2 regions of the Kitasatospora sp. NPDC093558 genome follow, and region 2 is predicted to be linked to the other one. Evidence: riboswitches for the same ligand, from Rfam matches in the RefSeq annotation. Region 2 holds a riboswitch; the other holds the start of a gene.
What was found. Region 2 has a riboswitch for glycine ahead of gcvT (glycine cleavage system aminomethyltransferase GcvT). Riboswitches for the same ligand answer to the same signal wherever they lie in the genome.
Positions count from the first base shown of each region.

Region 1: another riboswitch for glycine. It lies ahead of gcvP (aminomethyl-transferring glycine dehydrogenase); the one in region 2 lies ahead of gcvT (glycine cleavage system aminomethyltransferase GcvT).

Region 1 covers NZ_JBFBDY010000104.1:1,165-8,002, reverse strand. The annotation lists gene gcvP (aminomethyl-transferring glycine dehydrogenase) at 1-2,202, opposite strand, end outside; glycine riboswitch at 2,443-2,546, opposite strand; gene AB0O00_RS13525 (PRC and DUF2382 domain-containing protein) at 2,771-3,808, shown strand; gene AB0O00_RS13520 (MFS transporter) at 4,091-5,587, shown strand; gene AB0O00_RS13515 (DNA polymerase IV) at 5,732-6,838, opposite strand, start outside.
Region 2 covers NZ_JBFBDY010000074.1:8,566-15,403, reverse strand. The annotation lists gene AB0O00_RS10965 (ABC transporter permease) at 1-801, opposite strand, end outside; gene AB0O00_RS10960 (enhanced serine sensitivity protein SseB C-terminal domain-containing protein) at 1,265-2,188, opposite strand; gene AB0O00_RS10955 (enhanced serine sensitivity protein SseB C-terminal domain-containing protein) at 2,305-3,099, opposite strand; glycine riboswitch at 3,348-3,453, shown strand; gene gcvT (glycine cleavage system aminomethyltransferase GcvT) at 3,684-4,820, shown strand; gene gcvH (glycine cleavage system protein GcvH) at 4,921-5,295, shown strand; gene glyA (serine hydroxymethyltransferase) at 5,380-6,648, shown strand; gene AB0O00_RS10935 (L-serine ammonia-lyase) at 6,787-6,838, shown strand, end outside.

The DNA of each region.
Region 1 (6,838 bases), on a different contig from region 2:
GGCGCGCACCCCGACCGGGCCGACGCCCGGGCCGCCGCCGCCGTGCGGGATGCAGAAGGTCTTGTGCAGGTTCAGGTGCGAGACGTCCGCGCCGAACTTGCCCGGCTTGGCGAGGCCGACCAGGGCGTTCAGGTTGGCGCCGTCCACGTACACCTGGCCACCGGCCTCGTGCACCAGGGCGCAGATCTGGGTGATCTCGGTCTCGTACACGCCGTGGGTGGACGGGTAGGTGACCATCAGCACGGACAGGCTGTCGCGGTGCTGCTCGATCTTGGCCTTCAGGTCCTCGACGTCCACGTCGCCGTCGACGAGGGTCTTGACCACGACGACCCGCATGCCGGCCATCACGGCCGAGGCCGCGTTGGTGCCGTGCGCGGAGGACGGGATCAGGCAGACATCGCGCTGGGTGTCGCCGTTGGCGTGGTGGTAGGCGCGGACGGCCAGCAGGCCGGCCAGCTCGCCCTGCGAGCCGGCGTTCGGCTGGATCGAGACGGCGTCGTAGCCGGTCACCTCGACCAGCTGCTGCTCCAGCTGGCGGATCAGGGTCAGGAAGCCCTGGGCCTGGTCGATCGGCGCGAACGGGTGCAGCTGGCCGAACTCCGGCCAGGTCACCGGCTCCATCTCGGTGGTCGCGTTGAGCTTCATGGTGCAGGAGCCCAGCGGGATCATGCCGCGGTCCAGCGCGTAGTCCCGGTCCGACAGGCGGCGCAGGTAGCGCAGCATGGCGGTCTCCGAGCGGTGGCTGTGGAAGACCGGGTGGGTGAGGTACTCGTCCTCGCGCAGCAGCGCGGCGGGCAGCGCCTCGGCGGTCTCGGCGGCCTCGACGGCGGGCACGCCGAACGCGGCCCAGACGCCGGCCAGGTGCTCGCGGGTGGTGGTCTCGTCGGTGGAGACCGAGATCCGGTCCTCGCCGTCCTGGAAGACGTTGATGCCGTTGGCGCGGGCGGCGGCGGCGATCTCGGCGGCGCGGCCCGGGACGACGGCGGTCACGGTGTCGAAGAACTCGCCGTGCAGCAGCTCGACGCCGCCGGCCCGCAGGCCCTCGGCGAGGGCGGCGGCGTAGCGGTGGGTGCGGCGGGCGATGTCGGCCAGGCCGTCCGGGCCGTGGTAGACGGCGTACATCGAGGCCATGACGGCGAGCAGCACCTGGGCGGTGCAGATGTTGCTGGTGGCCTTCTCGCGGCGGATGTGCTGCTCGCGGGTCTGCAGCGCCAGGCGGTAGGCGCGGTTGCCGTCCGAGTCGACGGAGACGCCGACCAGGCGGCCGGGCAGCGAGCGGGCGTACTCGGCGCGCACCGACAGGTAGCCGGCGTGCGGGCCGCCGAAGCCCATCGGCACGCCGAAGCGCTGCGAGGTGCCGCAGGCGATGTCGGCGCCGAGCGAGCCGGGCGACTTGAGCAGGGTCAGCGCCAGCAGGTCGGCGGCGACCGCGACGATCGCGCCGAGGCCGTGGGCCTGCTCGATGACGGGGGTGAGGTCGCGCACGACACCGGTGGCGCCCGGGTACTGGAGCAGCACGCCGAAGACGCCGCGCTCGGCGATCTCGGCCGGGATGCCCGCGGAGAGGTCGGCGACGACGACCTCGACACCGGTCGGCACGGCGCGGGTGTTGATCACCGCGATGGTCTGCGGCAGGGTCTCGGCGTCGACCAGGAAGACGCCGCCCTTGACCTTGGTGACGCGCCGGGCCAGCGCCATCGCCTCGGCGGCGGCGGTGCCCTCGTCGAGCAGCGAGGAGCCCGAGGTGGGCAGGCCGGTCAGGTCGGAGACCAGGGTCTGGAAGTTGAGCAGCGCCTCCAGGCGGCCCTGCGAGATCTCCGGCTGGTACGGGGTGTACGCGGTGTACCAGGCCGGGTTCTCCAGGACGTTACGCAGGATCACCGGCGGGGTGAAGGTGCCGTAGTAGCCCAGGCCGATCATCGGCTGGAGCACCCGGTTGCGGCCGGCCAGCTCGCGCAGCTCGGCGAGGACCTGGGCCTCGCTGCGGCCGGCGGGCAGGTCCAGGCCCGTGATGGAACGGATCGCCTCGGGCACGGCGGTGGCGGCGAGCTCGTCCAGCGAGCCGTAGCCGACCTGGGCCAGCATCTTCTCCTGCGCGGCGGCGTCGGGGCCGATGTGGCGGTTCTCGAAGGGGCTGGCCTGCTCGAGCTCGGTGAGGGTGACGGCGCCGCTCGGGCGTCCCGCGTTCGACTGGGCGTTCATGGTGGTCGAGGCCTCCTGGTCACGGACCGGCGGGGGTACGCACGCCGGTCGGCCTGCACCGCTGCGGACAGCGGGTGGGCCTGCTGGCGGGCGGACCCGACAGGCCTCCCCCTCTGTCATCGGGACCTGAGAGCTTCGCCCGCACGGCGCGCCGTGGGCGCCCCGCCGGCTTGCACCGTCGGTGAGGGTGGTGGCCGTCGGCTCCCTCGCCGGCGGTCCTGCCCTGCTTTCCAGAGTGACCTATCCCACACGGTACGGATGCCTGAGAGATTCCGGGGAGGAGTTGCTCCTTCGGCGCCCCGACCAGCGGTTTTCGCCTTCGGGGACTCTCCCGAGCGGGCTCGGCGGTCGGGGCCCAGGGTACCAGCGGGAGCCCGTTCGATCACGGGTGTGTCCGGTCACTCGGGGTCTACGCGCGTCCCCCGAACGGCCCACCCCGCAGCCCGTCCGGCCGCACCCCGCTCGCGGCCGTCCGGTTGATGGCTTTTGGTGTGAAGTGGCGGACGGTTCGGGTGCTCCGGCCGCCGTCCTGCGGGCGTTCCGCAGGCGCAGCGCACTGGAGGAAAGAGTGCAAACCGATATCGACCCCCGCGACCTGATCGGCCACAAGGCGGTCGACCGCAACGGAGACAAGATCGGCACCGTCGACGAGGTGTACCTGGACGACGCCACCGGCCGGCCGGAGTGGGCCGCCGTCCGCACCGGCATCTTCGGCCGGGACGCCTTCGTCCCGCTCACCACGAGCGAGTTCTCCGGCGACGAGCTCCGCGTGCCGTACGACAAGTCGCTGGTCAAGGACTCGCCGGACTTCGGCGTCGGCCAGCACCTGTCGCCGGCCCAGGAGCTCCAGCTCTACCGCTACTACGGCCTCGACACCCCCGTGAACGGCCGGCCGACGAACGGCGACGCCGGGCCCCCGAAGCCCGACCTCGACTTCGGCACCACCGCGGCCGCCACCACCACCACGACGGTCGCCCCCATGACCACGACCACCCTCACCACCGCTCCCACCACGACCGCCACGGAGGCCAACGTGCGGACCCTCAGCACCCCCGCGCCCGCCGCCGCCCCGTTGGCGGCCCCGACCACGACCGCACCATCCCCCGCCGTCCAGCCCACGGCCCAGCCCAGCGTCCAGCCCAAGCCGCAGGCCGCGCCGGCGACCGAGGCCCCGTCCGCCCCCAGCGGCCCGGTCGAGATCACCTGCCGCGAGGAGCGGCTGGACATCACCACCGAGTGGCACGTGCTGGGCACGGCGAAGCTGCGCAAGTACGTGACGAGCGAGCAGGTCGAGCGCCGAGTCCCGGTGGTCCGCGAGCGGGTCCGGGTGGAGCGGATGCCGGTGGGCGACGCCGAGCGGGCGGCCCTCACCGACAAGGAGATCGCCGAGGCGGTGGAGGAGGTGACCCTGCGCGAGGAGCGCCCGGTGGTCCGCAAGTACCTCGCCCCGGTCGAGCGCGTCCGCCTCGTCGTCGAGCGCTACACGGCGGAAGAGGTCATCCACGACGAACTCCGCCGCGAGAACGTCGAGATCCACGACGACACCCCCGCCACCCCCAACGGCACCCCCACCCCCAACGGAGCCTCCCTCCGCCCCCTCTCCTGAGCAACCCCCTCAAAGGCTCCCGGCCCCCACCGGGAGCCTTTCCCATGCCCCCGACCACCACCCCCCACCCAGCACAGACGCCCCCGCCCCCACCCGCCGCTCCCCCTCTGCCAAACCCCACCACTCCACCCCACCCCCCACCCCCAGCCCGCCGCAGGCGCCCCCCAACCCCCACCCGCCGCTCCCCCTTTGCCAAACCTTAACCACTCGATATTTGACACTCTGAAGTATCTCCCTGCATGGTTATTTCAGTTCATTCACTATGTACGGGAGGAAGCAACCGTGAGTGAGGCACCACAGCCCACCACCGCGGCCGAGAAGCAGAGCAGCACCCGGGTCCTGCCGGCCCTCATCCTGGCGATGCTGTCGTTCAGCGTGGTGCAGACCGCGGTCGTCCCGATCCTGCCGTCACTGGCCAAGGAACTGGACGTCTCCGGCTCCAACATCACCTGGCTGATGACCGCCAACCTGCTCTCCGCCGCCGTGCTGACTCCCCTCCTGGGCCGCTTCGGCGACCTCCGGGGCCGCAAGCCGATGCTGCTGATCTCGCTGGCCGGTCTGGTCGCCGGTTCGGCGCTCGCCGTCAGCACCCACTCGTTCAGCCTGCTGATCGTCGCCCGCGTCCTGCAGGGCGCCGGCGGTGGCGTGATGCCGCTGGCGATCAGCATCGTCCGCGACGAGCTGCCCAAGCAGAAGGTGACCGGCGGCGTCGCCGCCATCAGCGCCTCGATGGGCGTCGGCTCCGGCCTCGGCCTGGTCGCCACCGGTCTCCTGCTGGAGCACTGGAACTACAAGTCGATCTTCTGGATGGGCCTGGTCTTCGGCCTGATCGCCGTCGCCCTGGTCGCCTTCCGCGTCCCGACCGACCCGGTGACCGACAAGGAGGGCGGCGCCGACCCGCTCGGCGCCCTCACCCTGGCCGGCTGGCTCTCCGCCCTGCTGGTCGCGGTCAGCCAGGGCAACCACTGGGGCTGGACCTCCACCAAGACCCTGGGCCTGTTCGCCGTCGCCGCCGTGGTCGCCCTGATCTGGGGCGTCATCGAGGTCAAGGTCGCCCACCCGCTGGTGGACCTGAGCATGATGTCCCGCCCCGCGGTCGCCTTCACCAACCTGGCCGGCTTGCTGATCGGCTTCGGCATGTACGGCTCGTTCATGGTCATCAGCAACTTCTCGCAGACCCCCGAGAAGCTGGCCCACTACGGCTTCACCGCCACCGTGCTGCACGCCGGCGTCATGCTGCTGCCGTCCGCGATCGGCTCGATGGTCGCCGCCCCGGTCGGCGCGATGCTGATCGCCCGCCGCGGCCCGCGTCTGCCGCTGGTCCTCGGTGGCGTCCTCGGCGCCGTCGCGATGGCCTACCTGGCGCTGCGTCACAGCCACGAGGGCGACATCTACACCGCCTCCGCCATCTTCGGCCTCGGCATCGGCCTCGCCTTCGCCGCGATGCCGGCGTACATCAACGGCGCCGTCCCGGTCGAGCAGAGCGGCATCGCCAACGGCATGAACTCGGTGCTGCGCACCGTCGGCGGCGCGATCGGCACCGCCGTCATGACCGCCATCCTGACCGGCGACACCATGAAGCTCCCGATCAAGATCCCGGTGCAGCTGCCGACCCTGGACGCCTACAAGCACGCGTTCTGGACCACTGCCGTGGTCTGCATCATCGCCGGTGTCGTCCCGTTCCTGATCCGCACCGTCAAGTCCGTCCCCGCGGTCACCGCCTCCGGTGCCCCGGCCGGGCAGGCCCCCAGCGACAAGCTGGTCAAGACCGACGCCTGACGAGGCGTCCGCCCCCGCGCTCAGGGACAGGGCGCGGGGGCTCGGTCCTCACACGGTCGGGAGGGCATCGCGACCGCCCGAGGACCGGCAACGGAACGCGGCCCCATCTGGTACTCCCCTTCCAGGTGGGGCCGCAGCGCGTTCTCAGCCATGTTCTTCCTCGCCGTCGTCGCCCCCGTCGCCGACCTGCCGGCCGCCCCAGTCCTCCCCCTCGACCAGCGGCAACGGCCGCGACGGCGCCAGGTCGGGGTCGTCCACCGAGAAGGTCCGCACCCGCCCCGGCTCGCTCCACGGCGTCTCGAACCGCACGGTCACCCGCCCGACACCGCTCCCCTGCACCCACCCCGGCCCGTACTCCGCGTGGTGGACGTCCTGCCCGGGCATCCAGCGCCGCACGGAGGGCGCCTCCGGCTCCTCCGCGGCCTCGCTCTCCTCCCCGGCGTGTTCGAGCGCGGCCTCCTCCCGGACGGCCTGGGCGAACAGGTCCTCCTGGGTGTAGTCCGCGAGTTGGGAGACGCCGACGCCGAGCAGCCGCACCCCGCCGGTGATGTCCACCTGGGAGGCCAGCCGGCGCGCCGTCTCGGTGATCACCGTCTCGTCGTCCGTCGGCCCGCGCAGCGTCTCCGAACGGGTGAGGGTGGAGAAGTCGAAGCGGCGGACCTTGAGCACCACCGTCCGACCCGAGCGCCCGGCCGCCCGCAGCCGCCGCACACACCGCGCGGCCAGCACCTCGACCTCGCGCAGCACGCGGTCCCGGTCGGCCAGGTCCACCTCGAAGGTGTCCTCCACCGACACCGACTTGGCGTCCTGGTCGGCCACCACGGGCCGGTCGTCGAGCCCTATCGACATGGCGTACACGCCGCTGCCGTGGGCCTTGCCGAGCAGCTGGACGAGCTCCGCCTCCCCCGCGTCCGCGAGGTCGGCCACCGTGCTCAGCCCAGCCCGCCGCAGCACCTGCTCGGTGGCCGGCCCGATCCCGGGCAACGCCCGCACCGGCATCGGGCCGAGCACGGCCCGCTCCTGCCCGGGCTCGATCAGCACCAGCCCGTCCGGCTTGGCCCGCTCGGAGGCGATCTTCGCCATCAGCTTGGACCCGGCCGCCCCGACCGACCCGGTCACCCCGGTGTGCCGTCGGATGTCGGCCCGCAGGTCCTCCGCGAGCGCGAGCACCAGCCGCTCCCCCGTCGCGTGGTCGGCCTCGGCCAGCGCAGGACCGTACGGGCCGGCCTCCAGATCGACGAACGCCTCGTC
Region 2 (6,838 bases):
GAGGCCGGCCTCGAAGAGGATGTTGGTCGGGATCAGCAGGGTCGAGTAGACCAGGATCGGACCGACCAGGTTCGGCAGCAGTTCCTTGAACAGGATGAACGGGCCGCGGGCGCCGAGGCTGCGGGCCGCGTGCACGAACTCCCGCTCGCGCAGCGAGAGCGTCTGCCCGCGCACGATCCGGCCCATGTAGGGCCAGTTGAAGAAGCCGATCACGAAGATCAGCACCAGGAGGTGCAGCGGGAGGCCGTGCAGGCCGAACGCACCGCCCTGCAGCGAGGTCGAGATCGCGATGGCGAAGAGCAGCAGCGGGAACGCCAGGAAGACGTCCATGACCCGGCTGATCAGGGTGTCCACCCAGCCGCCGTAGTAGCCGGCCATCACGCCGAGTACGGTGCCGATGGTGTTGGACAGCAGCGTCGCGCCGAAGGCGACCAGCAGGGAGACCCAGGAGCCCTCGATGACGCGGGCGAGCAGGTCGCGGCCGTTGACGGGGTCGATGCCGAGGGGGTGGTCCATGCTCATGCCGCCCCAGTCCCCGAGCGGCAGACCGCCGAGGTTGGCGTCCAGCAGGTCCTGGTTGAAGGCGTCCGGATCGAGGCCGAACACCCCCTCGATCGGCTTGGCCAGGACGGCGAGCACGATCAGCAGGATCACGACGACGCCGCCGACGACGGCCAGCTTGTCCCGTTTGAAACGGGTCCAGGCGATCTGGCCGAGGGAGCGGCCCTCGATCTTCTGGGCCGGGCTCGCGGGGGCGGGTGCCTCCGGATCGTTCCCGGCGGTGGTGACGGATGTGGTCATGTCAGTTGGTCCCCTCGCCGACGGTGGCCGGCCCACGGGTGCCGGTCGCCGGCTTCGGCGGTGCGGCTATGCGGACGTGCGGAGGTGCTTAGGAGCGGGGTTTCGCGGCAGTGCGGCAGTGCGTCGTGCACAGGGCACTGCCACCACGCGGGATGGGCGTCGCGTGGCTGGAGCGGTCGGCGTGCGCGTTCACCTTTGTGGGGTTCCGAAGTCGCGCGGTGCGTTGCGCAGAACTCTCTGCCATCCGAACTGGCTTGCGCCAGCCCTGCCAAGCGACAGATGCCCAACTGTGATCTGCGTGCATGCACCCGCACGATCATTGGCATATCCCTCTTCACATGGCCGTGATAACCGTGTCAAGATGCCTGACACCCCTGGTCGCGAAGTCGTCCGGAAAACGCCGAAGCCGACCTGACATGACGTCAAGTCGGCTTCCGTAATCGGGTTTTGCCCGTTTGGGAGGTCAGCGCCCCGGGTATCCGGGCCACGGCCGCTGGGGCGGCTGCGGCTGCCCGTGCCAGCCGGGACCGGTCTGCTGCGGGTAGTACGGCGGGGCCTGGTGGCCCGGCGGCGGCACCGGCGGGTAGGCACCGGTCGGCCGGCCGAGCCCGGCCGCCTCGCGGTCGTAGAACGGCCGCGCCTTGGCCCGCATCCACAGCGCCACCGGGTCGAACTCGTCCGCCATCGCCACGGTGGACACCGCCAGCCCCTCCGGGGCCACCGCGATCGCCCGCTGCATCAGCGCCCGCACCGCCTCCACGGCCGGCGGGGAGCTGTCGTACAGGTCCAGGCCGATGGCCAGGTACGGTTCGCCCACGGCCGGCTGCACCCAGGCCCGGCGTAGCGCCCGGACGGCCCGCACCTCGCCCGCCTGGTGCTCCAGCAGCGCGAAGAACTGCTGGGCGTTCACCTGGGGCTCGCTGAGCTTCAGCGGCCCGGCCGGCAGCCGGTCCAGGCCCGCCGCGATCCGCCGCAGGTCCGCCCACGGCACGCCGACCCCGCCGCCCGGGGCGTGCGGGTTCAGCCACAGGCCCCAGCGGGTCCGGTACAGCGACGCGGCGATCTCGCGCCCGGAGATGACCTCGTGGGCGCGCGCCCAGCCGGAGGCGGCCAGCTGCTCGGGGGAGGTGACGGCCGGCGCGTAGCCGTGGCCGCTGATCTCCATGTTCCCGTACTGGGCGTCCGGGCTGCCCGGGGTGCCGTGCCACAGCAGCATCCAGACCTGGCCCTCGGCCAGGGCGCGGAGCAGTTGCTCGTACGCCTCGTAGCGCTCCGGCGCGACCTCGCGCAGCGCGCGCTCCAGCGCCCCCGGATCCGCGCCGGGGCGCCCGGCCGGTGCCTGGCCCCAGGGCCCCGGTGCACCACCGGACACCGCTCCCGCACTCATGCGCCCACCTCGCCGCGCCTCTTTCCTCACCGGCCACCGGCCCGTCGGCCGTCTGCACGCACCCTATGGCGCGGCACCGGCCGACGCCACGGCGACGTGCCTACGAACGAACCCCGTCACACCCGCGCGTAGAACGGCAGCACCCGGGTGAGCAGCCAGTCGACCACCGGATCGTCCGCGAGGTCGAGCAGCACGAGGTGGACGCCGCCGGGCAGCGGCGCGGTTCCCAGCGCGCGGCCCAGCGCATCGTTCACCGCCGCCGGGTCGGCCGGGGCGGCCGGGTCCAGCTGCACGCCGATGAACATGACGGTCGGCTCGCCCTCGATGCTCGCGAGCGCGCGCCGCGCGGTCAACACTCCCGGCAGCGCGGCGAGTTCGCCGCGGCAGGCGGCCAGGAAGTGCTCCGGGTCCTCGCCCGGCACGGGCTCGCGCAGCGCGACCCGGCCACCGGTCGGGGCCGAGGGGTCCTCCCAGCGGTCCTCGCGCGGCCCGCGGCGCAGCTCGGCGACGCCCTGCGGCGGCACCGGGATGCCGACGGCGGCCTCCGGGTTCACGGCGATGCCGACGCCCAGCGGCAGCCCGCGGGCGAACTCCCAGGCCGGCGCGATCGCGAAGGCCATCCCCGGCGCCTGCTGGAGGAACACCTCCTGCGAGGAGAACACCGGTACGTACGGTTCGCCGCCGAGCTCGATGGTCGGCAGGTCCAGCGACTGCCCCTGCGGGTCGCCCCCGGCGGGCAGCGGGATCCACACCTGGCTGCGCGCCAGGACCTCGACCACCCGCGGCGTCGCACCCGGATCGCCCAGCGCGGCGGTGAGCACCTGCTCCAGCTCGTTGGCCGGCCAGGCCCCGCCCGGCGGCGGCGTGTCCGGGCCGCCCCACCCCTGCTGCTGCTCCACCGGGTACCCCATGCGCCCCTGTACCGCCCTCTGCCCGTCGGCCGCCCACTGCTGTCGACGCGCAGCAGTCTAGGGTCTGCCGTCGATGTCCCGTCGTCCGCCCGGAGGGCGGGAAATCGACGGCAGACCCTAGGGGCGCCTGTTCCTTTCCGTGGTGTGTGACCGGGTCCCCTCTCCCATCGGTGCCGCGGACGTGCCATGATGTGCGCGTCCGACGGCGTCGTGCGCAGTCGGCCCCCTCCAACTCCATACCGGCCGCTCGACCCCGTGCGGGAGAGTCCGGAGTGCCCCGTCTGGCGGCACGGCCGGCGCCGAAGGAGCAAGTCCTCCCCGGAATCTCTCAGGCCCCCCTACCGCACGGGTTAGGCACATCTGGAAAGCGGCGCACGGCCTGTCGTGCGCCCACCCACGGTGCAAGCCGCCATCCTGTCCGGAAAGCTGGAAACAGCGACGGGCCGCTGCGCGGTGAAGCTCTCAGGTTCGACGACAGATGGGGAGACCCACGCCGCCGCATGCCCGCGCGCGGGGTCGGTCCCCGAGCGGGTCCGGTCCGGCGCGTGCACCCCTGAGTGCCCAGACCGAGGAGTTCCCAGGCCATGTCGTCCCTCCGCCTCACCGCGCTCGACGCGCTCCACCGCGCCCTCGGCGCGACCATGACCGACTTCGCCGGCTGGGACATGCCGCTGCGATACGGCAGCGAGCGCGAGGAGCACCTCGCCGTCCGCACCAAGGCCGGTCTGTTCGACCTGTCCCACATGGGCGAGATCACCGTGACCGGCCCGCAGGCCGGCGAGATGCTGGACCACGCGCTGGTCGGCTTCGTCTCCGCGCTCGGCGTGCTGCGCGCCCGCTACACCATGATCTGCGCCGAGGACGGCGGCATCCTGGACGACCTGATCGTCTACCGCCTGCGCGAGGACGCCTTCCTCGTCGTCGCCAACGCCTCCAACGCCCAGCTGGTGCTGGACGAGCTGATCGCCCGCGCCAAGGGCTTCGACGCCGTCGTCACCGACGACCGCGACACCTACGCGCTGATCGCCGTCCAGGGCCCGGAGTCCACCGCGATCCTCGCGAAGACCACCGAGGCCGACCTGCCCGGCCTGAAGTACTACGCGATCCTGCCCGCCCAGGTGGCCGGCCGGGACGTGCTGCTCGCCCGCACCGGCTACACCGGCGAGGACGGCTTCGAGATCTTCTGCGCCCCGGCCGACGCCGAGGCCATCTGGCAGGCGCTGACCGCCGCCGGCGAGGGCCACGGCCTGGTGCCGTGCGGCCTGTCCTGCCGCGACACCCTGCGCCTGGAGGCGGGCATGCCGCTGTACGGGCACGAGCTCTCCACCGACCTGACCCCGTTCGACGCCGGCCTCGGCCGGGTCGTCCGCTTCGACAAGACCACCAACGACGGCGCCTTCATCGGCCGCAAGGCCCTGGAGAAGGCCGCCGCCGAGGCCGAGGCGCTGCGTAGTCAGGGTGGGGCGCCGCGCGTCCTGGTCGGCCTGGTCTCCGAGGGCAAGCGCGTGCCGCGCGCCGAGTACACCGTGGTCTCCGCCGACGGCACGCCGATCGGCCGGATCACCTCGGGCGCGCCGTCCCCGACGCTGGGCAAGCCGATCGCGATCGCCTACGTCGACGCGGCCCACGCCGCCCCCGGCACCGCCGTCGCGGTGGACGTGCGCGGCAAGCACGAGCCGGTCGAGGTCGTCGCCCTGCCGTTCTACAAGCGCGCGCGCTGAGGATCTTCCCGGGCCCTCGGTCAACCACTGATCCACGCCGAAGCCGTCCGCGCGGCGGCCCGCTTCGTCGTACCCGCTTCCCATCCTGGAGAATGACGCCATGAGCAACCCCCAGCACCTGCAGTACACCAAGGAGCACGAGTGGCTGACGGCCGCCGAGGACGGTGTCTCGACGGTCGGCATCACCAAGCACGCCGCGGACGCGCTCGGTGACATCGTCTACGTGCAGCTGCCCGAGGTGGGCGACACCGTGACCGCCGGCGAGACCTGCGGCGAGCTGGAGTCCACCAAGTCGGTCAGCGACCTGTACTCCCCGGTGACCGGCGAGGTCGTCGAGCGCAACGAGGACGTCCTGGCCGACAACAGCCTGGTCAACAGCGCCCCGTTCGAGGGCGGCTGGCTGTTCAAGGTCCGCGTGGACTCCACCGACGAGCTGCTCAACGCCGACGAGTACACCGCCCTCATCGGCGGCTGACCAGCCCGTGACGGGAGGGGCCGCAGCGCGGTGGCCCCTCCCCCGCACCCCGCCGTCCCTCCTTCGCCCCGGGAAGACCACACCATGACGGTTCTCAACGAATCCCTGCACTCCCTCGACCCGGAGATCGCCGCCGCGGTCGACGCCGAACTGCGCCGCCAGCAGACCACCCTGGAGATGATCGCCTCCGAGAACTTCGCCCCGGTGGCGGTCATGGAGGCCCAGGGCTCGGTGCTCACCAACAAGTACGCCGAGGGCTACCCCGGCCGCCGCTACTACGGCGGCTGCGAGCACGTCGACGTCGTCGAGCAGATCGCGATCGACCGCATCAAGGCCCTGTTCGGCGCCGAGCACGCCAACGTCCAGCCGCACTCGGGCGCGCAGGCCAACGCCGCCGCGATGTTCGCGCTGATCCAGCCGGGCGACACCATCCTGGGCCTGAGCCTGGCCCACGGCGGTCACCTGACCCACGGCATGAAGATCAACTTCTCCGGCAAGCTCTACAACGTGGCCGCGTACCACGTGGACGAGAAGACCGGCCAGGTCGACATGGCCGAGGTCGAGCGCCTGGCCAAGGAGCACCAGCCGAAGCTGATCATCGCCGGCTGGTCCGCCTACCCGCGCCAGCTGGACTTCGCCGAGTTCCGCCGCATCGCCGACGAGGTCGGCGCCCTGCTCATGGTGGACATGGCGCACTTCGCCGGCCTGGTGGCCGCGGGCCTGCACCCGAACCCGGTGCCGTACGCGGACGTCGTCACCACCACCACCCACAAGACCCTGGGCGGCCCGCGCGGCGGTGTCATCCTGTCCAAGGCCGAGTGGGCCAAGAAGATCAACTCCGCGGTCTTCCCCGGCCAGCAGGGCGGTCCGCTGGAGCACGTGATCGCGGGCAAGGCCGTCGCGTTCAAGGTCGCCGCGTCCGAGGAGTTCAAGGAGCGCCAGCAGCGCACCCTGGACGGCGCCCGGATCCTCGCCGAGCGCCTCCTGCAGGCCGACGTCGCCGAGGCCGGCGCCAGCGTGCTGTCCGGCGGCACCGACGTGCACCTGGTGCTGGTCGACCTGCGCAACAGCCAGCTCGACGGCCAGCAGGCCGAGGACCGCCTCCACGAGGTCGGCATCACGGTCAACCGCAACGCGATCCCGAACGACCCGCGCCCGCCGATGGTCACCTCCGGCCTGCGCATCGGCACCCCGGCCCTCGCCACCCGCGGCTTCGGCGCCGACGACTTCCGCGAGGTCGCCGACATCATCGCCGAGGCCCTCAAGCCGGGCTTCGACGAGACCGTCGCCGCCGCCCTCAAGGCCCGCGTCACCGCGCTGGCCGAGAAGTACCCGCTCTACCCGAACCTCTGACCGTCGGGGGTGGGTGACCGGCCTCACGCCGGTCGGCCACGGCAGTTTCCGGGGCACCGCGCACACTGGAAGGACGCGCGGTGCCCCGTCCCATGTACCGCTTATGTCCGTCCACGAGACCAGACAAGGACGTCCCCCGTGGCCATCAGTGTCTTCGACCTTTTCTCCATCGGCATCGGCCCGTCGAGCT